4 regions of the Agaribacillus sp. DX54 genome follow, and region 3 is predicted to be linked to each of the others. Evidence: riboswitches for the same ligand, from Rfam matches in the RefSeq annotation. Region 3 holds a riboswitch; each other region holds the start of a gene.
The links. Region 3 has a riboswitch for cobalamin ahead of AC04NP_RS19215 (TonB-dependent receptor plug domain-containing protein). Riboswitches for the same ligand answer to the same signal wherever they lie in the genome.

Region 1 (5,639 bases), on a different contig from region 3:
ACACCCTGAGCGGGGTCATATACCTGTACATTTCCTTTTTGGAAACCAAATTGTCCACCGTTTACAAATACAACCTGTTTGGGTTTTATGGTAGTCCGGAGCGGATCGACCTGTACGGTTAGGTCAAATTCCCGGGTAGACCCATAGGCAGTGGAGGCAATGGTAACTGCTGACATGCCGGCGGCGGCCTCAGTAAAAGTCAGGTGCAGCACACCTGCGTTATCGATCTCAGGCTGTACTAAAAAATCATTGCTGTTCTTTACAACTTTATTAATTATCTGACCGGGCTCTTCTACACTGAAAACCGTGTCCAGGTTAATCATGGCTGTGGCAGCGCCTTGGGCATAGTGAAGATGATCATTTCCGGTAAGTACTATTGCGGGGGCTTCGGATACTGTCAGTTGTATTGATTTGCTAATGGTGGCATCTGTTTGTGAAGTCGCTGTCACGGTCACGACGCCTGCTGATCTAGCGGTTACGATACCGGAAGGGCTTACCTCGGCAAGTTCCTCATTATCGACAGAAAAGGAGTAGCGATCATAAACAAAACGGTTAGATGGTGAGGGGCGACTGTCTATACTCTCGGTATTAAGATACATCCGTTCGTTAATATATAATTCCGTTTTATTGGTGCTGAGCACCATATCCGTCAATTCAACGATTTCCAGTGTAAAAGTTGCCGGTTCCAGGTCGGCGTTGGCGGAAAAACTGATGGTGACCTGTCCTTTTTCCAGGGCGCTAAAATTACCGTTCCGGTCAATGTTTCCAAGACTTTCATCCGACACACTCCAGAATGCCAGGGCATCCTGCGGTATACCGTTCTTAAACAGTATTCCTTCAAATGAATGCGTTTCTCCTTTCAGCAACTGGAAGGGGGCGGAGCCTATCAACTGGAACAAATAGTCGCGCCGCACCCAGTCAGGGTCGGGGGTTGTGATGGCAAATCCTTCGATCTCGGTGGAAGCTTCCCCCAGCCAACCGGCATTTTCCTGTGCCGCGTTATATACCTTCACAAAATGTACCTCATCGAGCACCACAGGATTGCCTTGCTCATTTACGGCCCAGGAAAGGTCGAAGCCGTCTGCCGAACGCCCGTTTTCATCATCAAAATAAGGGTTTCCGGGTATAGTAGGCGTACTGTTACCGGATTTATTGTCTGCATAACCGAAGGAGAGGCTTCCTGAAGTTACAAAACCGGGATTGCTCCGGTTTACCCGGATTTTAACCGCTGTTCCTGTATACTTTTCCTCGAGGTTGTTAACATTATTAAAAATGACGGGTTGCGGATAATAAGGCTGCCGTGAAAATTGTTTTTGAATATGACCCCTGCTTCACCCTCGCCGGTTTCCCAAAGCACATCATGGGCAACGGTGTAACCGGGATTGAAATAGGTTATGTCAACTTTTTTGGAACTGCTAAAATGATAGTCACTTCCTGCCAACTCATACCAGGTGTCATCGGGCAGGCCGTTGCCGTTTTCGTCTTTCATTACCATAACCGCCCCCGGCTCTGTCCAATTCGGAAATGCATTACCGCCCACGGTGAAATCTACTCCATAGGGGTTTTGAGGGTCGTTCCTGATCGGCTGGTCAAAGCCTACGGTGATGGACCCTCCAAAGCCACCAAGTGAAATTACCGAGCCATCCGGGGCACCTAATACATTGTCTGCATTTCCGGGGAGCCCAAAGGGTGCTTTATTAATAAACTGCCCAGGTGCCGGCTTGTACTCAAATACCCGTGTGGCATAGGGGCTTGGATCGGGGTTGCCCCCGGTTTCCGCAACAGGCCGGTTGTTTGCGGTACGTGCCATGCTTTCAGGGGATGTGGATAAGCCGGCAAAATGCGGGCCTTCCTGCCCGTTCAATATCTGGTTGCTTTGCTGATTGGCAGGCTGTGGCCTGCTACCAAAGGTTGTGGAGATGCCGCGGGCTTCAGCACAAACATACATAGTATCAAAATGATCTTCCGGTCAAACTTTTTCATATGGATTTAAATTGGATTAGTGGCAGGTTTTTTGCAAAACGCATCGGGAAAAGACGATGGTAAACAGCCAGGTTAATGGCTACGATGCCTTCCGTGAAGTGGTACCTGTAAGAAGATAAAAAGGTTGGTTTCATCGCACGTTATCTGGCTAAGTAAAAAAATACTCGTAACGTACGAAATAGGACAGCAACGGGAAGCGCCAGCCGACTTATCTATAAACCCATTCACCGTAGGTTACAAATATTTCCGTATAAGGCAGGTCTTCTGACTTTCCTGACTTTTAACTCCTTCCCACCTCAACGCTAATGAGGCAGTGGTTTTTTGTTAAAAGCTGTTTCCGGCTTTTCACCGGACAGGATTACAGCAGCGGGAACTGTTCAGGACTTACACCTGATTCCCTTTTAATCACAATTGCACGGGCAATTGAGAACCTGATACAAAACAAAGCTAGTCATTGATTTAAAGTATGCAATGGACCTGGGAATAAAAAATTCCTGATTTTAATCATTTTTTTTGCCAATCCGGAATCCGGAACACCTACCTCACCCCTCGCTCCTATCCCCTCTGAGCTCAAATCGGTATCTTCAAACTCCACGCATACTTACCGGGTCTCTTAGCTTCGTCGCAGAGTTCTTTGGGAAGATTGATAACCAATTCGCTTTCTTCCGGGTCGACTTCCCAGGACAGGGGTCGGTCATAGCCCAGGAGCCGGATTTCGCTTTCGGCTTTGGGGATGACATTTTCCAGCATCAAACTGTTATTGTCCGGCCATTTCAGCATAATGGCATAAACATATTTTCCATCGTTACTAACTGTGTAGCGGATGTGTTGCCCTTCCTTATAAACTTTATGGGATCCGGCGGCATAAACAGCTTCGGCATTGATAGCCAGCCAGTCCCCCATCTCGGCCAGGCGGTCAACACTGGGTTGGGGAATCAGCCCTTCTGCAGTAGGGCCGACATTCAACAGGAAATTTCCACCTTTGGCAACAATATCAATCAGGTAATGAATGAGCGTATCCGAAGATTTCCAGTTATCATCATAGGATTTGTATCCCCAGGTATCATTCATGGTCATGCATGCCTCCCAGTCAAAATCGGAGGTGCCCTCCAGGATTTCCTGCTCGGGCGTGCCAAAATCCCCGGCATATTTTTTTTCATCATCTTTATTCATCCCCTGCATGCCTTGCCGGCCCTTATCCACCCGGTTGTTTATGATCAGGTCAGGATTAAGATTTCTCAGGAACCGATACATTTCCTGTCCGTTTTCATGGGTCCAATCCTTAATCCATTCCCCATCGAACCAGATGACTGCCGGGTCGTAATTTACCACCAACTCTTCGACCTGTGGTTTCAGGTAGTCGGTGACATATCGCTGAAAGTTAGGATTGGACTTTTCCTTATCATTATAATTTGGAAAAAATGCAGCCTGTGCATCCGGATGATGCCAATCCATGATAGAATGATAAAAACAAAGCTTTACGCCATATTTGTCACAGGCTTCCTTCAGCTCACGGAGAATGTCCCGCCGAAACGTAGTGAAATCCATAATATCGTAATTGGTTATCTTCGAATCCCAAAGACAAAAGCCGTCGTGATGTTTCGATGTGATGACCATATATTTCATCCCCGCATCACTGGCTATCCTTGCCCATTCATCGGCATCGAACGCTACCGGATTAAACTGCCGGGAAAAGTCTTCATAAGCTTCTACAGGGACGGGGGCATTGTTCATAATCCATTCACCAATGCCACGAATTTGTTTACCTTCGTAGGTTCCCGCGGGAATGGCATAAGGTCCCCAATGAATAAACATGCCAAACTTTGCCTCGCGCCACCACCTCATACGGTTATCTTTTTCTGCCTTGGTCTCATTCAGGTAATCTTTTGAAGGCGTTTCCTCTTTTTGTTTTGTTTGCTGCTGACAACCAAAAAAAATTAATATTGCTATGGGCAACATGAGATTTTTAAAATGATATTTTTTCATATACATTCTTATTAATATGCTTTTTGTGTTTTTACTATGTGATCGTTAATTGGCTTTATCCACGGTTAAAAAACCGGCCGGCTTAAACCGGATACCTTTGGTTTTTCCCGGCCAGCTATCCGTACGAAAAGGGGCCATAGGCAAGCCCTCCCGATTAAATAAATTGGCATCGCCAGGATAGTTTTCCCATGCATACCTGACAGCTACGGGCTGATCCACATTTTCACTGTAAACCACCAACTTCCCATTTTCCGGATAAACCTTCGCCCAATGAAATTTTTGATCTGCCCCGGCAATGGCGAAACCCTTGATATAACCATACCGGTCCTTCACCTGCAATCCACCTTCCGCATGATCAAATTCGAGGAAAGCTTTTTGACCATCTATTTTCATGGACTTAAAAACCGGGCCGGAATGTGCCACTTCCTGCCCATAGGCAACTTTTAAAGCTGCCAAACCTAATCTGCGTCCAACCTCCTGTTTATTTTTAGGATGGATATCATCTTTTTCACCTATGTCTATCGCTACTGCCATACCTGTATTGGGTAAGTTCAACGCCATCGCCTGTGCTTCCCGCAGAGATGGCCAGTCATCGTTTTCCCGTTTTGTATCAAAGCCTGCCAACTGCACAAAAATGAATGGAAAATCACCCTGTCCCCATTTTGACCGCCAGTCTTGGATCATACCTGAAAACAATTCCCTGTAAGCCTCCGCCCTGCCCGCATTGCTTTCACCCTGGTACCATATTACCCCCTTTATCGCCATGGGTGTAAGAGGACTGATCATGGCATTGTAAAGCAAGGTAGGGTAATCATTGGGCCATATCCCAGACTTTGGGAAGGCAGGAATTTGCGAATTTGAAAGATCCAATCCCTTCTGAAACTTCCAGGTTCCGGCCAATATGATGGGATCGCTGCTGCTGTCTGCGGGCTGAATGCCGAACCACTTTGACACACCTCCGAAGCCCCCCGGGCCACCGACATCGAATACCCTGACAGTCAACACGTTTTTTTCAGGTTTAAGAACGCCGGCAGGAACTTCGTATGTTCGCAGGTTGCTGTTGTCAAAAGATGCGCCTACCTTTTCACCATTGATCCAGACCATATCGTGATCATAAATCCTTTCCAGTTTCAGCGTATGATCCTTAGTGGCCAGCTTATCCGACAAATAGAATGCCTTACGATACCAAACCGCTCCATCAAAACCCGGTAAATGCTGGTTTTCCCAAAAGCCAGGCATTTCGATCTTTCCCCATGCCGAATGGTTGGCTTCGGCCTTATACCACTGGTCTTCCATTCCAGGCCCCTGTTCATAATACTGATCGATCCATTCCTTTCTTTGGGCCGATAATTCCCTGCTGGTTTCTATCAATCTGCCATTCTTATTCAATTCCAGAATTCCTTTAAAACGATCATATTGTTTAAGTCCCTCCTCACTAGTCCAAGCTTCTATCAAAGTGCCACCCCAACTGGTACTGATCAAGCCAATCGGTACATTGAGGTGCCTGTCTAAATGACGACCAAAAAAATAGGCGACCGCCGAAAAATCCTTTATCTGGTCACCGATGGCTGCTTTCCACACGCCTCCGCTAATGTCGGTCTTAGGCAAAAACGATTGGTCCCTGGGAACAGTAAAAAGCCTGATATCAGGGAAGTCCGCATTTTCTGCCT
Region 2 (5,639 bases), on a different contig from region 3:
GACAAACGGTTTGTGGTGTTCCCAAAAGAAACGGAGGAGGAAAAGGGTTTATTCGAATTATTGAAGAAGGCCTACATCGACGCTCGCTATAAGTTGGATGAATACACAATCACCAAAGAAGAATTGTCCTATCTCTCCGGCTGTGTGAACGAATTAAAAAAACTGACGGAGGAAATTTGCAGAGAGAAAATAAGAAGGATAGGGGAAGAAAAATGATTTGGCTTCCTCCTTTTTCCTGATTATTCATCCTTTTCAACCATTGACTTAATCATTTCCTTTGCCCGGGGTGAACCTGATATTTTCCAGACACCTGTATTATTGGCCTGTATGGAAAGATCAAACTGCAAAAACGGGCAACATTTTTTTTCAGCCAACATATCATCTACCAATTTTTCTATAAAGTCGCCTTTCGGTTTTGGCAAGACCCCAAACTTAAAATGATCGACCAAAAAATAGCTGAATTACAAAGCCTGAAATTGAAAAGCGCAAAAGAAAATTGTTTAGGAAATTGTAAAGATTACTTAAAAAGTAAGGGCTATTAAACTGCAACGAATGATTAAGTTTTGATAGCTGTAACGGAGAAACACCTATTTAAGTTAATATGATTAGGATGTTTACCGAAGCTGATGGTTGAAGAACAGCTAGATAAGCAAAAGTTATGTATATTTGAGAAGTGATTACTAAAAAGGAAATATTGAATAAGCTGAGGGATTTGAAACCTATTCTATTAAAAGACTACGCGGTTAAGGAAATTGGGATCTTTGGATCATTTTCAGATAATTCAGCTACTGAAGATAGCGATATTGATATATTGGTAGCATTGGATAAGCCGATAGGCTGGAAATTTTTTACTTTGGAAATATTTTTGGAAGAAATATTCGGTCGCAAGATTGATTTGGTAACTAAAAATGCCCTAAAGCACCAACTAAAAGAAAAAATATTAAACCAGGTCAATTACGTTTGATTTGAAAGAAGAAAATCGGACATATAAATTATTTCTTGAAGATATTCAACTTGCAATGAGCCGGATAGCTGAATACATTGACGGATATAATTATGAGGAGTTCAAAATATACTAATGTACCTTAGCAAGAAATGTATTGTTTGAAAAATAAGGTGTCGCACGAATATTTTGGTGTTGATTATGAAATTATTTGGGATGTTGCGATAAATTACCTGCCTGACAACAAGAAGCAAATTGACAAGATATTACAAAAGGAAAGAGAGCACTAAAGCCAAATCACAGAAAAGCATTTAGTGTGTCTTTTAGTAAAAGATTGCTTACAAAATGACAGTAATTAAAAACCCGGAAATGGGGTTGCCTTAAAATGCCAGGCAACCCCATTTGTGTTGATTTTAATTTGTAAAATTAAAATCCATTACCAAAACCGCCATCCTGACTATTGTCTTCAGTCTCGAAAGGCTGTGCAATAACAGGACAGTTGATCATTGCACCAGAGTAGTTAAGGTTAGCTACAAAAGGATTTGGAGAACCTGGGCTACCCTCGAAGCTGGTAACATAACCGGCTTCTACCAGTTCTGTCAAATCCTCAAAACTTGTAATACGACGTCTCAGACCAGCGTCTATAGCCTCCTGCGTCCACATATTCAGGTGTGCATCCCACATAGGGCTGTAGTTGTTAAAGAACTCCTGATCATTGTCCGGATCGAAAGGAAAAACATTGATCGGATCCAAATCATTATCCAGGATAGTAGAGCTTAGCGACTGACGCTCAGGGTTATCTGCACCTGTTTCGCCATTGGTTACAGGAGAAAAACCGATAAAAGTAGTATTCTCAAACAATGAACTTTGCCCAAATGCAGGCAGCTTAGCCATACGAGGAGCTAACGTACCTAACTCAATCGCAGCGGGTCCGGCAGCCGTAGCATCGGTTACCAAATGGTAGTAGAACTGGTCTCCTCCCTGGAAGCCATCCAGAAGCTCCATGGTAACTCTTCTTCTGGGAATATCTATGCTGATGATACGGTCATGTTTGCCTGTACTATTGGCCACAATTTGAGCATTAATCACCAGTCCACTGGGCAATACCACTAAGGAAGAATACTCATCATCACCGATAGAACCCGGTTCTGCTACAGAAGGAGGGAATGCAAATGGCCCATTGCCCGGTTCCACCCGTCTTACGGGGCTGAAATCCACATCGCCTCTAAATTTAATAAAACCTCTTTGGATCGTCACTTCCTGACTGCCTTCAGATCCCCTGCCATGAATCAGTTTTGGCGCGTAGTTAACGCCCAACAATTTGGAAATAATGAAACTGGAGGTTTCGGTAAGTACGTAATAAGTAGGATTACCTGAAGGTCCGATACCTTTGAACAAAGGTAATGTAACATTCGCTTTTGTCGGATCCTCCAGGTCATTAACCGCAATGGCATTCCTCACAAAAACGTTTTGTTCCCTGGTAAACCTTCTTCTTCGTGCATTGGTTAGTTCGTCCATGGTTTGTCCTCTTTCATCAGCGGCTGCTGACATAACGCTTTTCATCTCTTCCATAGCCAAGGCTTCATTTAATCCTTGATCAACCGTTGCTTCTGGTACGTTCGGTGCGCTTTGAATATCGGCATCGTCTTGATTTTGGCATGATACTGCCGTGGCTAATACCACAGCAATCAATACATATTTGAATTTATGCATTAACATAGTTTTAGGGTTTAATTGATTGAAAATTTGTACTGGTACGTTATTTAAGATCTTAAACTTTCCCGCCACTAATTATCTACGGAATCTTCCAATATTCGTTTTTGGATATGTCACGAAAATATCACAGAATTATCACGAAATTATAACATCCCTCAACCTGGGGTATTATTGAAGAAAATCATTCGATTGTTATGTGCTGAAAATCAAATAATTAAGTGAGATTTGTCAAATCGCTGACATATTTTTTAATTTAAGAAAATATTTTTCAAACTTTTTCAAAAAAATTCCGACAAACAGTAAAAATTGACGAAGGCCAGCTTATCCCACTGTAAATCAAACCCTACTTTTAATTTTCCCGTTACGATTAACCTTGAGAATATCTATTCACTCTCAACTTGTATTCTAAGGTTAATCCAAGGAAGTAAGTACAGTTTTTTTAACAACTAGGGGCAATTTGCAATTGATAGTTGACAGTTGACAATTGACAATTATTTTATGGTGTACACTCTTGGTTTGGCGGTTATGTCGAATTATTTCATAAATTTCCTTACCTTCGTATTGCATTTGGCTTCAGGTGAATACTTCATTTACCAGAATTAAAAGGGAATCCGGTGAAAATCCGGAGCTATCCCCGTAGCTGTAAGCTTCGTGAATGCTGTTTTTTAAAATGCCACTTTTCCGGCAGACAGGAATGGGAAGGCAAAAACAGGTGAAGCAAGCCAGAAGACCTGCCTGATGTGAAACATTTTAAAAGGCTTTCGGTGGAAGAGTCAGGAGTGTAGCACATACAACAGGGTCATAGCATAGATTTTGTTGTAAACGATCCTACAGCCCTATACAAAATTATCGGAAGCTCATTGGTTCAATTTAAGCTTTTAGACAATGAGCAAAAAGTTAATCTTAGGTGGGTGGTGTGTGTGTTTTTCTTTGGTCACATCTGCTCAGACGCAGGATTCCCTGCGTACTGTAATTCCCTTAAATGAAGTTGTGGTATCGGCTTCCAAAATACCGCTGGAAAGAAAAGAAACAGCCAAACCGGTTCAGGTGATTACCTCCCAACAGATACGGAGTAGTGTAGGTAAAGATCTGGCACAGTTACTTAATGAGCAATCCGGCATTATTATCAACGGGGCTTACAGCAATCCGGGGAAGGACAAAAGTGTCTTTATCCGCGGGGCAAGCAGTAGCTACACGCTGATCCTGATCGATGGTATTCCAATTACCGATGCATCGGGTGTAGGTAATGCCTTTGATTTAAGGCTACTGTCTTTACAGCAAATAGAACGCATTGAAATCCTTAAAGGAAACCAATCTACCTTGTATGGCTCCGATGCCATCGCAGGAGTTATCAACATCATCACCCGCGGTTCGGTTGAAGCGCCTTTGTCTGTCCGGGGATCACTGAGTGTGGGTTCTTTCAACACCTCCGAGGCGGCAATCAGTGCAGTGGGCAAACACGGTATTTTTGGGTATAATGTTGGTTACAGCCGCGATATGGCCGGATTGCTTAAATGTTACACTTTGGCTATCCCCTTTTTCAAAAACATGCTGGCAGCAAACCGTATTTACAGTGCGATTTTATTTGGAGGATTTGAGTTAGCCAAAGTTCGGTTTAAAATATTGAGAAACCCTCAAACAACATGAAAACCGCTTTGGTTTCCTGGAGTGGCGGCAAGGATAGTTGTTATGCATTGATGATGGCTATCAGGCAAGGCTTGCAGCCCGCAGCTTTGCTCAACATGATGAACGAGCACGGTAAAGTTTCCCGTTCGCATGCTATACCCTTGCCGGTACTTCGGTTACAAGCCAAAGCCATGGGAAATATCCCGTTATATACAGTGCCGGCCTCCTGGTCAGCCTATGAAAAGGAATATATAGCTGCACTTAAAAGAATTAAGAAAGAACAGGAAGTTAATTGCGTAGTGTTTGGGGATATTGATTTGCAACCTCATCGCGATTGGGAGGAGAAGGTAGCTCATGCGGCCCATATGGAAGCGGTATTGCCACTTTGGCAAATGGATCGCTTTAAACTGGCAGGTCAGATGATTGCCGATAGTGTGGAAGCTGTTATTGTATCATGTCAACCATCACTGGCGGAAAATTTTTTGGGAAAACCTGTTACTACCGAGCTTATATCGGCTTTGGTGGCTATGGGTGTGGATGCTTGTGGAGAAAACGGTGAGTTTCATACACTGGTGGTTAACTGTCCCTTATTCTCAAACCGCATTAAAGTGGAATTTGGTAAAAAACTTATCTATCAGGACTATTGTTTTATAGAAATGATCAGTAGATAGCATGGATAGTTTTTTTTCGAATCAGGAAAAGGTTTGCCCGCATTGTTGCAAACCCTTTGTTTGCGGGGCGAGCAATGGGAAAGGTTGCTGGTGTATGGAACTACCGCCGTTATTACCTGTGGAAGCAGGTAATCAATGCCTTTGCCCGGATTGTTTGTCATCTGAAATCAAAGCAAAGTTAAAAGCCGAACCTGGGAAGGTCATGGCTGCTTTAAGAAAAAATGCAGGAAAAGCAGGGCCGGACGCAGGGTTTTTGCAACAAGGGCTCGACTACTATATCAATCAGGAGGGTAACTGGGTTTTTACCGCTTTTTATCATCTGAAAAAAGGTTATTGCTGTCAAAATGGTTGTAAACATTGTCCCTATGGCTTCAAAAAAACAGAAAAATGATCTATTATATAACAGGCGGAGCAAGATCAGGAAAAAGTAGTTATGCGATGAAAATGGCACTCGGTTTGTCAGGGAATCCTGTTTATGTAGCTACTGCCAGGCGTTGGGATGGTGGCTTTGAAAACCGGATTAAGCGTCATGAAGAGGATCGGGACGACCGGTGGGAAACTATGGAAGAAGCATTGGAAGTAAGCAAACTTAACCTGGAAAACCGGGTTGTGGTGATCGATTGTGTAACCCTGTGGTTGACCAACTTTTTTGTTGATTTCAGACAGGATATCCCAAAGTGCCT
Region 3 (5,639 bases):
TGCAAGCCGGCTACCGAAATACCGGCTCCGGTTAAGATAGCCGTTACGGCTTTAGGGAGCCTGAAGTTAAAAAAAATATATTCCCATGATTTCTTAGGCGCCTCTCCAAAGATGATATGGAATAAATCTTTTACGGATATCTTCACACTTCCCAAACTAAGATCGAGCAAAAATAAACTAATAATCAACCCAATGCCAATGAGTACGACCAGCCAGGGTTTCAATATATGTTCATTGTCAGCGGTCAACTTCTAACGCTTTTATTGTAGTTTTTTGTAATAGTAAAGTTGATGATTGGGTAGAAGCTCAGGGTGGAAGATTTTAATGACATCTTTTAAGATGAGGTCGGGCCGGGCCATACCACTTTCCCAATAGTCATTGCCCCCATTTTCACTCATTCTTTTATTGAAGGTATATACGTTCCCATCCCTGAAAGCTTTAAAAAGGGTATATCTCTCATCCATCATTTCCAGTTCTTTTAGCGACTCAGCCCTCGGGCCAATCCAAAAATCGGACTCAATTAAGTTATCGAGAACCACTTCAAAACTAAGTGGGAGGCTACCTGTTGATTTCTCATTTTTATAATAATAATCTCCACCCGCATCTTGGATAAGCTTGGTTAGATAACTATTTGAACCTGGCATATACCAGGTTCCTTTAAAATTATTCCCCGTCATAATAGCAGGCCGGAAATCAATGTCTGCCGTAATCGCTCTTGCTTTCAGGTATTCCTTTTCGATACGCCTGAAGATAGAATCTGCCTTTTCATCTTTATTGAAAAAAGCCCCGACAAACTTAATCCATTCTGCCCTCGCCAGCATATTCTTCTCCATCCATTCAACGTTATAAGAAATCGGTACACCGGCCTCTGTCAAACGTTCATCTTCATTTCTTACATTATCAACACCTGTTTTCATGACTAAGTCAGGGGATAAATCCAATAAAATTTCCAGGTTGCTTTCCTTAAGAGAGCCTACTTGTCGTATTTGACCCTCGCTGATTTTTTTGTAGATATGGGGGTTATACACATACCTGTCATTCGATACTCCTGTGATTTTGTCCAGTTCGTCCAGCAATCCAATCAAACCAATGTGGGGGCTGGATGTGGTAACCACCTCATCAATTGGTACCGGAATCACAAACTCTGCCCAGTCGACGGAGAAAGGTGCTGCTGCCTCTTTTGAATACAGAACATAAGAAACCAACGTATCATCTTCCACCCAAGGGTTTTTGACAATAACGGACTTAAAATTTTCGTGAACCGCTATCGTGAAGTGTTTGGCATAGGTTATTTCAGGTGTAAATGAGGTGACCGCCTTAACCGAGTCGGAGGCTTCACTTTTTGCTGATTGATTTTGAGTTTGCTGGCAAGCAACTAGTAAAATGAGTAGCGTGGTGCCTATTAGATACGTTTTCATTCATTCATCATTAATCCATTGTTTCAATTCACAAAAAGGCGATAAATGCATGGAACGTAGTTGTCCCTGTATGTTGTTGCATTCGATAACTTCATCCCCTAAGCGTCGAATTGTTGGTTTTGAAATAGGTAGGTCTTCTGGCTTGCCAAGTTTTATGCCTTCCCATCCCGACAGGTCGGGATAGTGGCCTTAGTTTTAAAACCCCTCAGAAAGTCTGAGTTTGGCTTACAGCTGCGGGGGCAGCTCCGGAATTTATCCATTTGAAGATATCACCGGATTCCCTTTTATGCTTATGCACCTTATTTCAGGTGTAAAGGTAAGCTTCTCTCATGATTTTATTTTAATTAACCTAATTAAATCCGTTTTTGAAATTTCAACTTCATCCATTAAAAAACTTAATTATGCTCTTTTCTCTTTTAGTTCGTGAATAAGTATAAATTTGTGGCCAATTCGGTTTCCATGTTTTTAACCTTTAAAACATGGGATTAAAAGGGAATCTTGTGAAAATCAAGAACTGTCCCCGCAACTGTAAGTTCAGTAAGCTTGGGCCAAATCGAATTCCACTGTCCCGACCTGTCGGGATGGGAAGGAAGCCTCAGTTGAACAAGTCAGGAGACCTGCCGAAGAAAATTATTTTCGAACTAAACTTCGGGTGAAAGTTGAAGTGAAGTCCACCACGTGCTCCACACAGCAGTTAAGCTCGTTTTATTAAATCTATGAAACAAAGAATGAAAAAAACCTGTTTATTAGCAGTATGCGTCTGCTTAGGTTTAACAGCAAAAGCGCAAGACTCCCTAAGAATTGTCCAACTGGATGATGTAGTTGTGACAGGGAACAAGACAGAAACAACGCTTGAAAAATCCGGTAAAACAATCTATAAACTTGACAGAAAGCAAATAGAAGCCAACAGAGGTAAAGATGTTACCGATTTGCTCAATGAAATACCCGGCGTGCAAATTGATGGGAACTTTGCCACCCCGGGAACTAATATCAGCTATCGAATTAGAGGAGCTCAAAGCGAACAAACATTGATACTTATTGATGGAATACCTTTTAATGATCCATCGGGTCTCACTCAAACTTTTGATCTTCGAATGTTGGACCTGGATCAGGTAGAATCCATAGAAGTGCTGAAAGGAGGCCTTAGCTCCCTATATGGTACCGGAGCAGCCGCAGGGGTAATTAACATAACGCTCAAAAAAGCATCAAAAGAAGCTGCTTCAGGCGTTGTAAATGTCGAATATGGTAGTTTTAATACACTTACCGCTAATGCAAATGTTTCGGGTACATTTGATGATAAGCTTAGCTATTTGGTCAGTGGCTCTTTTAGGGGTTCCAAAGGGTTTTCGGCTGCCCATGATACATTGGGGACAGAAGGTTTTGATAATGACGGAATTAAAAGTATGAACTTTCTTGGGAAATTGGGCTACCAATTTTCGGATCGATTTTCTATCGACTTAATGGCAGCCTATGATGATGTTGAAAGCGATTTTGACCGTGGTGCATTCAGAGATAATGACTCGGAATTAGACCTTAAGTTATTAAAGTTCGGATTTTCTTCTGCCTATAAATGGACAGGTGGAAGTATAAAAGGTAATCTTTCCTATCATACCAATGAACGAATCTTCGATTCGCCCAGCTTCAGTGACCCAAGTATTAGAAGTGTCAGTGAGTTTAACGGAAATACTTTTCAGGCAGATGTATTATTGGATCAGAACCTGACAGATGAAGTTAAATTGATCGGGGGAGTCAATCTGCAGCGACCTGTCTGGAAGCCGGAAGATTCAGATAGTAAGAGCTTTACAATGATTGATCCGTATGCTTCGCTAATTTATGATACAAAGAATTTCAATATCCAACTTGGAGGGCGCTTGAATCAACATAGTGAATACGGATCTAACTTTGTTTGGAACATCAATCCAAGCTACCTCATCGATCTGGGTTTTGGTAAGCTTAAAGTTCTTGGATCTTACGCGACTGCTTTCCTCACCCCATCTCTGAATCATTTGTATGCCGGTGACTTTGGCTTTCTAGCCTCTGATGCGGGAAATCCAGACCTTGAGCCACAAGAATCCGAATCTGCCGAAGGTGGGCTCGAATTGATTTCAGATGGAAAATTTCAACTGGGAGCTGTCTATTTTTATAGAAAAGATAAGAGCTTGATAGATTTTGTCTTCAATGATACATCTACGGACGGCGATACATCTACGGATGGCGGTTACATAAATCTGGATGATGAAACCGAGACGGATGGCGTGGAGCTTAATGCCAGCTATTCGTTCTTACCGCAGCTAACTGTTTCAGGGCAATATACTTACACCAGATCACTCACAAATGGAATAATCTTGAGGAGAGTACCCGAGAACAAATTTGGGTTTACATTATCTGCTATACCGGTAGAGCATATGCTTGTAAAATTGACCCATTTGTATGTTGGAGAAACTCCTGAAAACGAAGACATAATTCTAGACTCCTATAATCTTGTTGATGGTTTTGTGTCTTATACATTTAAAAAATTAACAATTTCAGGGAGCATCAATAACATCTTTAATGAAGACTTTGTAGATCGTTATGGATGGGCTACAGCCGAAAGAAATTATAGTATTGGATTCAGATACAACTTCTAACTCAGAGCTATCTATTTAAAAAGCCTTCTCACAATCTTGAGAAGGCTTTTTTGATAACAAATGTTGCTCTATGTTAAGATGTCGGTCCTGGTACTTGTTTTGTTCCCAGGACTTGATTTATGATCATTTTGATGTCTCTGGGAATAAGGATAGATTAGAAAGGTCGAGAAGAAATAAGAAAAATCTTCTTAGAAGTTATTTATATCGGATTTTTACAATTTTCACCAGGTTTTCCATCTACTTGCTAAGTTACAGCAAAACCATGTCCTCGGTATGATAAGTTTGTTTGGCTGGAAATCATCCCCTATTGCATTTATGGGCCATTTTTTAAAGGTTCTTTGCCCTGCGCGGACAAAATACGGACAAAAGCGTGTTCATTTCTCAGTTTTTTCTCATATAAGTTGGGAAAATGTTGGGAAATCCTTCCCATCTTTTAAAAAACCAGGAAAAAGATGAGAAATTTCGATTTAGACTGTCGTAATTCAATTATCATGAAAAGATTAATGCAATCAATTTTAGCTCGTTAGGCCTTTCTCTTTTAAAAAACATAATTGCGAACTATTTATGGAATATGCGGGGATCGGGCATCATTTAATTAAAGCTGCTATTTTAGCCTTTGAATAAAATTTATACCCATTTAATTATTGAATATTGGTATGAGAAGAGTTGGTTTTCTTTTTCTATTTCTGTTAAGTTTTATTTCCAAAGCACAGGTTTCACCCGGGGATAGTAGGCAATCGAGTTATCTAACATACTTGTATCAGATTTCTACTTCTCAAACTGAGCAAATCGTAAAGAAGGGTATCAACGAGGTCGACGAAAGCTATTTTACCAATTTGGCTACCGAATATCCGACAGATAGTCTGCCACAAGCCGATTTACCCTTTGGAAACTACCTTAAGGTAAGAGCCGTCCAAAACCAGCTTGAGCTTGACTTGGTAACGATTTCAAACGTTGAAATCAAAATACTAAATAATGGTTCTGATCTTAATATACTAGTCTTTGATGCCGATGGTGTTGAGATTAAAGATGCCGTCATTAGATTGGGTTCAAAGCGTCTGAAATATGATGCTAAAACAAATTCCTACCGTATAAAGAAGAACAATTCAAAGGGGATTATTACTGTCAACTACAATGGTATCACCTCACATTTTGGCATGGATAGAGAAATCGACTATTCTAAATTCAGAAGAACCATTAATGCAATCTTCTATAGTGTTCCGCTGAAGTTCATTACGATTCCGGTTACACTCATCATTAAGTCACCTTATGATCTTTACCGAAGTTTGAAAACACGACGACCAAAGGGACTTTTCTACTACGTCTATAAGCCATTTGCCGATGTGGTAAGATCTATTAGTTGGGGAGAGCCACAGGGTTTTATCCGTCCAATTGCCTGTATTTTTGATGACTACCACTGTAAAAATGGCAAGGATCATAAAGGATTCATAGCACTAAATAAACCGAGATATAGACCCGGAGACACCGTAAGACTCAAAACCTATTTACTCACCCATCGGGATAAACTGGTACAGAAGGAACTGGAGGTATGGATAGGATCGGGCTGGAGGTTCAATAGAAAAAATTCCAAAAG
Region 4 (5,639 bases), on a different contig from region 3:
CATAGTATTTCTCCTGGTCAGTATCTTTTTTTATATTCGGTCGGGATATATTCAGCATGTTTTTAAAGTTTCTATTCAGATATAAAGTTCGTTATTGCATTGTTCTTTAGCAATTCTTCATACGGGCCGTGTGCCTTTATGTTTCCGCCTTCCATAACCACTACCGTATCACAGGCTGCCATAATGATGGGGTCATTGGAAATGGCCAAAAGTGTCCAGTTATGTTCTTTTTTGGTCAAAAGGCTGATGAGTTCCAGTTTATCTGGCTTCTGAAAAGGCACAAAATAATCATTCAAAATAAGTAATCTTGGCTTTTTTGCCAGACATCTGGCCAGAATAAGCCTGTTAATGAATGAACTGGAGAATCCCTTTCCACCACTGACAATGTGGGTGTTCAGTCCTTCAGGCATTTGATTAATAACTTCATCGAGCCCTACCATCCTGATAGATTCTATAGCCCGTTCAGCTTCCGCATGAGGCTTTCCTACCAGGATGTTTTCCAGTATGGTGCCGTCAAATATGTCCTCCTGTGATACATTTTTCCCTATCAAGTCCCTTAAATTGTTCAAATCAAGATCCCGCAATGAGATATTGTTAATTGTCACAATTCCCTCATATCCATAATGAAGTCCCGACAGCGTATTGGTCAGCGTGGTTTTTCCGGATTCACTGCTCCCAGCGATACAGACCTTTTCACCGGGCCGTATTTTAAGATTTACACCGTTTAACGCATACTTTCCAGTGTTAGGATATTTGTATTTCAGGTTATGAACATCAATAGAAAATCCTTTGCCATTCAAATTTCTGGACATGTCAATACCACCACTTTTCTCCAACGGAAGGTCAGTAACATGGGCAATTTTGTCTACTGCTGTCAACAGGTCATAAATCACTTCCATGTACAGGATGATTTTTTCCACAGAGCCCAGAATAAGAATAATAATCACTTCCGAGGCTACAAATTGTCCGAGTGTAATTTCACGCTGTATCACCAGAATAGTACCAATAATCAACAAACCTCCGGTAATGACAGCCTTGAAAAGAATAATGTACATATACTGGCTGATCAGTACTTTGAAGTGGGCTTTTCTATTTTTCAGATAACTGTTTACATTGTACTCGGTCTTTTTGATCGGTAAGGTAGTGTTTCCGGATAATTTAAAAGAATTAATGGTCCTGGCCAGCTCCTCTAGCCAGTAAACTACCTTATACTTAAATTTCGATTCCTTGATTGACGTCCTCAATCCTTTTGGACCTGTAAGGTAAAAAATAAGGGCTAGTGTGCCCACCAGCACCAGGCCGAAAAAGACGAAAAAAGGATGGTAGAAAGATAAGAGGACGAGACCGAAAAAGATCTGCATAGCACCTGCTGTCAGGTCTATCAATAGTTTTGGAAGTCCTTTTTGGAGTGTCAATACATCGAAAAACCGGTTCATTAACTCAGGCGCATATTGGTTGAGAATGGATTCAACCTTTATCCTTGGCACTCTGAAAGCAAATTCCAGGGCGGCCTTGGTGAAAATTCGTCGCTGGAGGTATTCCACAATGGTAATCTGCATCACCTGCAAACCTCCCGCCGCGAGCACACCAATAATGACCAAAGCTATTAATATATAAACCGAACTAACTACAACACCCCCCGAAACCAGTTCAATCGTCGCCTGTATGCCCAATGGCAGAGTAAGCCCTATGAGGCCAATAAAAATGGCGTAGATGAAAATATTGATAATATCCTTTTTTTCTTCAGAAAGCAACCTGATCAGCCTTCTCATAGGTGTAAAGGGCTTTCCTTTCTCTTCCTCCTCGGGGTCGTCACTTACGAGGCTTTTGTATGAAAAAACGCCTAGAAAAATAACGTCGTTATCAGCATTGATAAGAAATGTTTGACAGCACTCCGGTGTGAAGTCAATGACTGGTTCATTTTCAATCAGTTTTTGGAGTTTAACCTTTCTTTTATCCTTAAAAAGAATAGCGGGAACCAGGTCGTTACCTTCCATTGAAAAAACTACTACTGGTATTTCTACATTTTGTATAAAAGCGGGAAACTCAGCCAGTGATAATGAGTTTTCCAGGAAAATAACACGAACAAGGTTGCCGGCTTCGATCAGGTCCCTCTTGAATTCAACCACCTCATCCAAAGCATACTCTCTCTGGGATACCTGTTTGGCTCCAAGCATGGTTTCATTGTACTCCTGCCCAAGGAGATGTGTTACCTCCCTAATAATTTTGATAATATTATTACTGTTCATTTTAAAGTTTTACTATACATCCACAACGGATTTTTTCCGGAGGATAAAAGGCTATTTACTACTGACAAAATTTGATATTATCATGTTTGGAAATTCGTAGTTTACATTACAAACTTTTCTTGCCTTATTCTCGACAGAATTCTCTCCAGAGGCTAAATGGTGTGGATAAAAGACTGGCGGTCTGACCATTTCACAAAGGAGATACCCGGACTTTGAAAGTGTATCAATGGAATTAAATTTAAGCATATCGGTTAAACAAAAATCAAAATCAATTTGTTTGTTATGAAAGCAAAACATTATTTGATAATAGTAATACTATCATCTACGATAATACTACCATCTTGTTGCCTTTTTTCACTATTTTGTAAAATAGCTGCCTAAATTTAATATCATCATGACAGTTATTATTGCAAACGGACTCAAAAGGACTTTGTTATTGAACATGGAAAGTACATAATATCGACTTTCTATAGAATTTTCAAAATAGCTTTTGTCCGAATGGTTTCCCTGTACCGGAAATTTATTAAAAATATTTCTTACTATTGCTCGATATAGGTATCTTCCAGTAGTTAGATGACTTACAGGTTTCCAGTTCATGATTCGATCATTTACAGAAAAAACACTGAATAAACTTTTGACCGAAGTCAATGAATGCAAGCTTGATAAAAGACCTTTAGATCATGCATTTTTTAAAAAAATAGGGAAATATATTTCAAATTATGAGGTATCGCCCCCCCTTGATGAAAATGTTGAAGACTACCTGGAGTCATTGCTGGAGTGGCCACGTAGAAACCTGTTTACCTATGGAACCCTCATGCCAGGAGAAGCTAATCATAAAATATTGGATCCATGGATAGGGGTTTGGCAAAAAGGATATTCAAAAGGAAATCTTTATAGTATGGGCCGGGGAATGGACTATGGACTTCCTGCTATGAAATGGGAGCCCCAAGGGCAGGATATTCCGGGATATTTGTTTATTTCAAAACAACTCGACTGGCAGGTGCCGGACAATTTTGAAGGAGCCCAGTACCAGAGAATATGGGTGTTGGTAATGGTGGATGACAAAGTACTGTCAGTGGCTAATGCCTACCAGGGATTGATGAAATAGCCCGTTTCTTTTTAGTTTAAAAGGACTCATTGTTGCTGTACTATTTATTCTGATCCTGATCCTGGAGTTCGGTTCATTCAAGAGTTCTTTGATTGTACTTTCGGTAATTCCGCTAGGATTGATTGGTGCTTTGGCGGCCCTCTATATAACCGGTAACCCGCTATCGTTTACGGCTGCTATCGGTTTTATTGCCCTTATTGGCATTGAGATTAAAAACTCGATTTTGCTGGTAGACTTTACAAACCAACTACTTGCAAATGGCGCAGAATTGGCAGAAGCCTTAGTTTAATATTCTGCTGAGCTTGTTTACCATTGCATCACAGCCTGAGTATTTCCAGGGCCAGCCCTGTTGAAGTATTAAAATATGAATAATTAAAATGGATGTCTTATATTTACGCACAAGTTCTTTACTTGATTTCTTAATCAAAATCGATTAAGGTGACCGGTGGAAGCCGGAATTAAAAGGGAATTGTGTGAAAATCACGAGCTGACGCGCAACTGTAATCCTGATCCCGATATTATACCATTGGGATAGTATGCTTTTGTCCACAAGGCCATTTTCTTTTGTGATGTTATCATGGAAGATGAGAAGGCGGGCAACTAGTCAGGAAAGCCAGGAAACCTGCCATCATCGACCTAACTTGTATAGGATTTGACAATTCTTTCGCGATTTGAAGTTTTGATCAAAGAAGACATAATGTTCTGCTTTTCAAATGGGTACAATACAGGCGCCTGACCATTTGCCCTGCATACCTAAAACTTCTTAAAGAATTGTGAAATTGAGCCAAAGGGCTTTTAACTAATTTTTTAATTATTTAAAAGCTTTAAAAATGAAAACACACAATCTTGGCTATCCGAGAATTGGTAGCCGGCGAGAGCTCAAAAAAGCCTGCGAACAATTCTGGGCTGAAAAAATTTCCCTCGATGAACTATTGGAAGCTGGAAAACAAATTCGATTAAAAAACTGGCAGATACAAAGAGATGCCGGCATCGACATCATACCATCGAATGATTTTTCATTTTATGATCAGGTGCTGGATATGTCTTTGATAGTCGGGGCAATACCGGACCGGTATCGTGATCTTTCTGCAAATGGTGATGACAAAGAACTGTACTTCGCCATGGCACGGGGATTTCAACAAGATGGATTGGATATCACTGCGATGGAAATGACCAAATGGTTTGATACCAACTACCATTATATTGTACCGGAATTCAAAAGAGATCAGCACTTCCGACTTTTGTCCACAAAAGCTTTTGATGAGTTTAATGAGGCAAAAGCGCTTGGCATAATTACCAAACCTGTTTTGATAGGCCCGGTTTCCTATTTGTTATTGGGGAAAGAAAAAGAGGAAGGGTTTCACCGGATTGAATTGATCGCTAAACTTCTTCCCGTTTATCTGGAAATCCTGGAAAAACTAAATGATCTGGGCGCAACCTATGTGCAGTTTGATGAGCCTTATCTTGCGATGGATTTGGATGAAAAGGAGAAGCAGGCACTAAAGTATGTTTACGGCGAATTCAACCGGTACTTTCCCCATCTGAACATCATCCTTGCGAGCTATTTCGATGGGCTCAGGGATAATCTCGCGTTGAGTCTTTCCCTGCCTGTACAAGTGCTTCATGTAGATCTGGTGAGGGCTGCTTCGCAATTGGATGATATATTGGACTCAGACCGGTTATCTCCTGACATGACTTTGTCGCTGGGGTTGGTCGATGGAAGAAACATTTGGAAAAATGATTTTGAAAGCGCTATTGAATATGTTCACAAAGCTATCCGGAAAAGGGGAGAAGCATTGGTCATGATTGCTCCTTCATGCTCTTTACTCCACTGCCCCTGTGATTTGGAGCTGGAAACGGATGAAAGTACGGTGATGACAGCAATCAAACCTTGGTTGGCTTTTGCCAAACAAAAACTGCATGAGGTGGTGACTATCAAATCTCTGGCTGCTACTGGCCGGGATTACATTAAGGACCCTGTTTTTATCCGGAATTCAGCCACTATGCAAGAGCGACAGGGATCAACACTCATTCATAATGAGGATGTCAAAAAGCGAAGTCTGGAAGTAGCCATGACAGATGTAAGGAGGCAATCACCATATATCAGGAGAAAAGAACTGCAAAGAAAAACCCTGAGTTTGCCCCAATTCCCAACCACTACCATTGGTTCATTTCCTCAAACCACTGAGGTGCGTCGCCGGAGGTCGAAGTATAAAAAAGGAGAAACCACCCAACAGTCGTATGTCGATTACATGAAAAAAGAAATTGAAACCACCATACGC

Region 1: it holds a riboswitch for cobalamin, as region 3 does, so the genes downstream of both, AC04NP_RS00580 (hypothetical protein) here and AC04NP_RS19215 (TonB-dependent receptor plug domain-containing protein) in region 3, are expected to answer to the same signal.
Region 2: it holds a riboswitch for cobalamin, as region 3 does, so the genes downstream of both, AC04NP_RS04320 (TonB-dependent receptor plug domain-containing protein) here and AC04NP_RS19215 (TonB-dependent receptor plug domain-containing protein) in region 3, are expected to answer to the same signal.
Region 4: it holds a riboswitch for cobalamin, as region 3 does, so the genes downstream of both, metE (5-methyltetrahydropteroyltriglutamate--homocysteine S-methyltransferase) here and AC04NP_RS19215 (TonB-dependent receptor plug domain-containing protein) in region 3, are expected to answer to the same signal.

What each region holds. Positions count from the first base shown of each region.
Region 1 covers NZ_JBXEQE010000001.1:135,588-141,226, reverse strand. The annotation lists gene AC04NP_RS00585 (Ig-like domain-containing protein) at 1-1,013, opposite strand, end outside; gene AC04NP_RS00580 (hypothetical protein) at 1,211-1,948, opposite strand; cobalamin riboswitch at 2,221-2,433, opposite strand; gene AC04NP_RS00575 (alpha-L-fucosidase) at 2,554-3,969, opposite strand; gene AC04NP_RS00570 (sialate O-acetylesterase) at 4,015-5,639, opposite strand, start outside.
Region 2 covers NZ_JBXEQE010000002.1:358,086-363,724, forward strand. The annotation lists gene AC04NP_RS04295 (HEPN domain-containing protein) at 1-216, shown strand, start outside; gene AC04NP_RS04300 (hypothetical protein) at 240-422, opposite strand; gene AC04NP_RS04305 (nucleotidyltransferase family protein) at 695-964, shown strand; gene AC04NP_RS04310 (HepT-like ribonuclease domain-containing protein) at 1,096-1,233, shown strand; gene AC04NP_RS04315 (hypothetical protein) at 1,370-2,656, opposite strand; cobalamin riboswitch at 3,211-3,412, shown strand; gene AC04NP_RS04320 (TonB-dependent receptor plug domain-containing protein) at 3,545-4,306, shown strand; gene AC04NP_RS04325 (Dph6-related ATP pyrophosphatase) at 4,303-4,956, shown strand; gene AC04NP_RS04330 (C1orf53 family protein) at 5,051-5,347, shown strand; gene AC04NP_RS04335 (bifunctional adenosylcobinamide kinase/adenosylcobinamide-phosphate guanylyltransferase) at 5,344-5,639, shown strand, end outside.
Region 3 covers NZ_JBXEQE010000019.1:94,788-100,426, forward strand. The annotation lists gene AC04NP_RS19205 (iron chelate uptake ABC transporter family permease subunit) at 1-224, opposite strand, end outside; gene AC04NP_RS19210 (ABC transporter substrate-binding protein) at 261-1,418, opposite strand; cobalamin riboswitch at 1,529-1,735, opposite strand; cobalamin riboswitch at 1,853-2,057, shown strand; gene AC04NP_RS19215 (TonB-dependent receptor plug domain-containing protein) at 2,147-4,045, shown strand; gene AC04NP_RS19220 (carboxypeptidase-like regulatory domain-containing protein) at 4,702-5,639, shown strand, end outside.
Region 4 covers NZ_JBXEQE010000036.1:41,950-47,588, reverse strand. The annotation lists gene AC04NP_RS26090 (HlyD family secretion protein) at 1-58, opposite strand, end outside; gene AC04NP_RS26085 (peptidase domain-containing ABC transporter) at 72-2,249, opposite strand; gene AC04NP_RS26080 (gamma-glutamylcyclotransferase) at 2,845-3,357, shown strand; partial or broken gene AC04NP_RS26075 (efflux RND transporter permease subunit) at 3,383-3,640, shown strand; cobalamin riboswitch at 3,777-4,001, shown strand; gene metE (5-methyltetrahydropteroyltriglutamate--homocysteine S-methyltransferase) at 4,188-5,639, shown strand, end outside.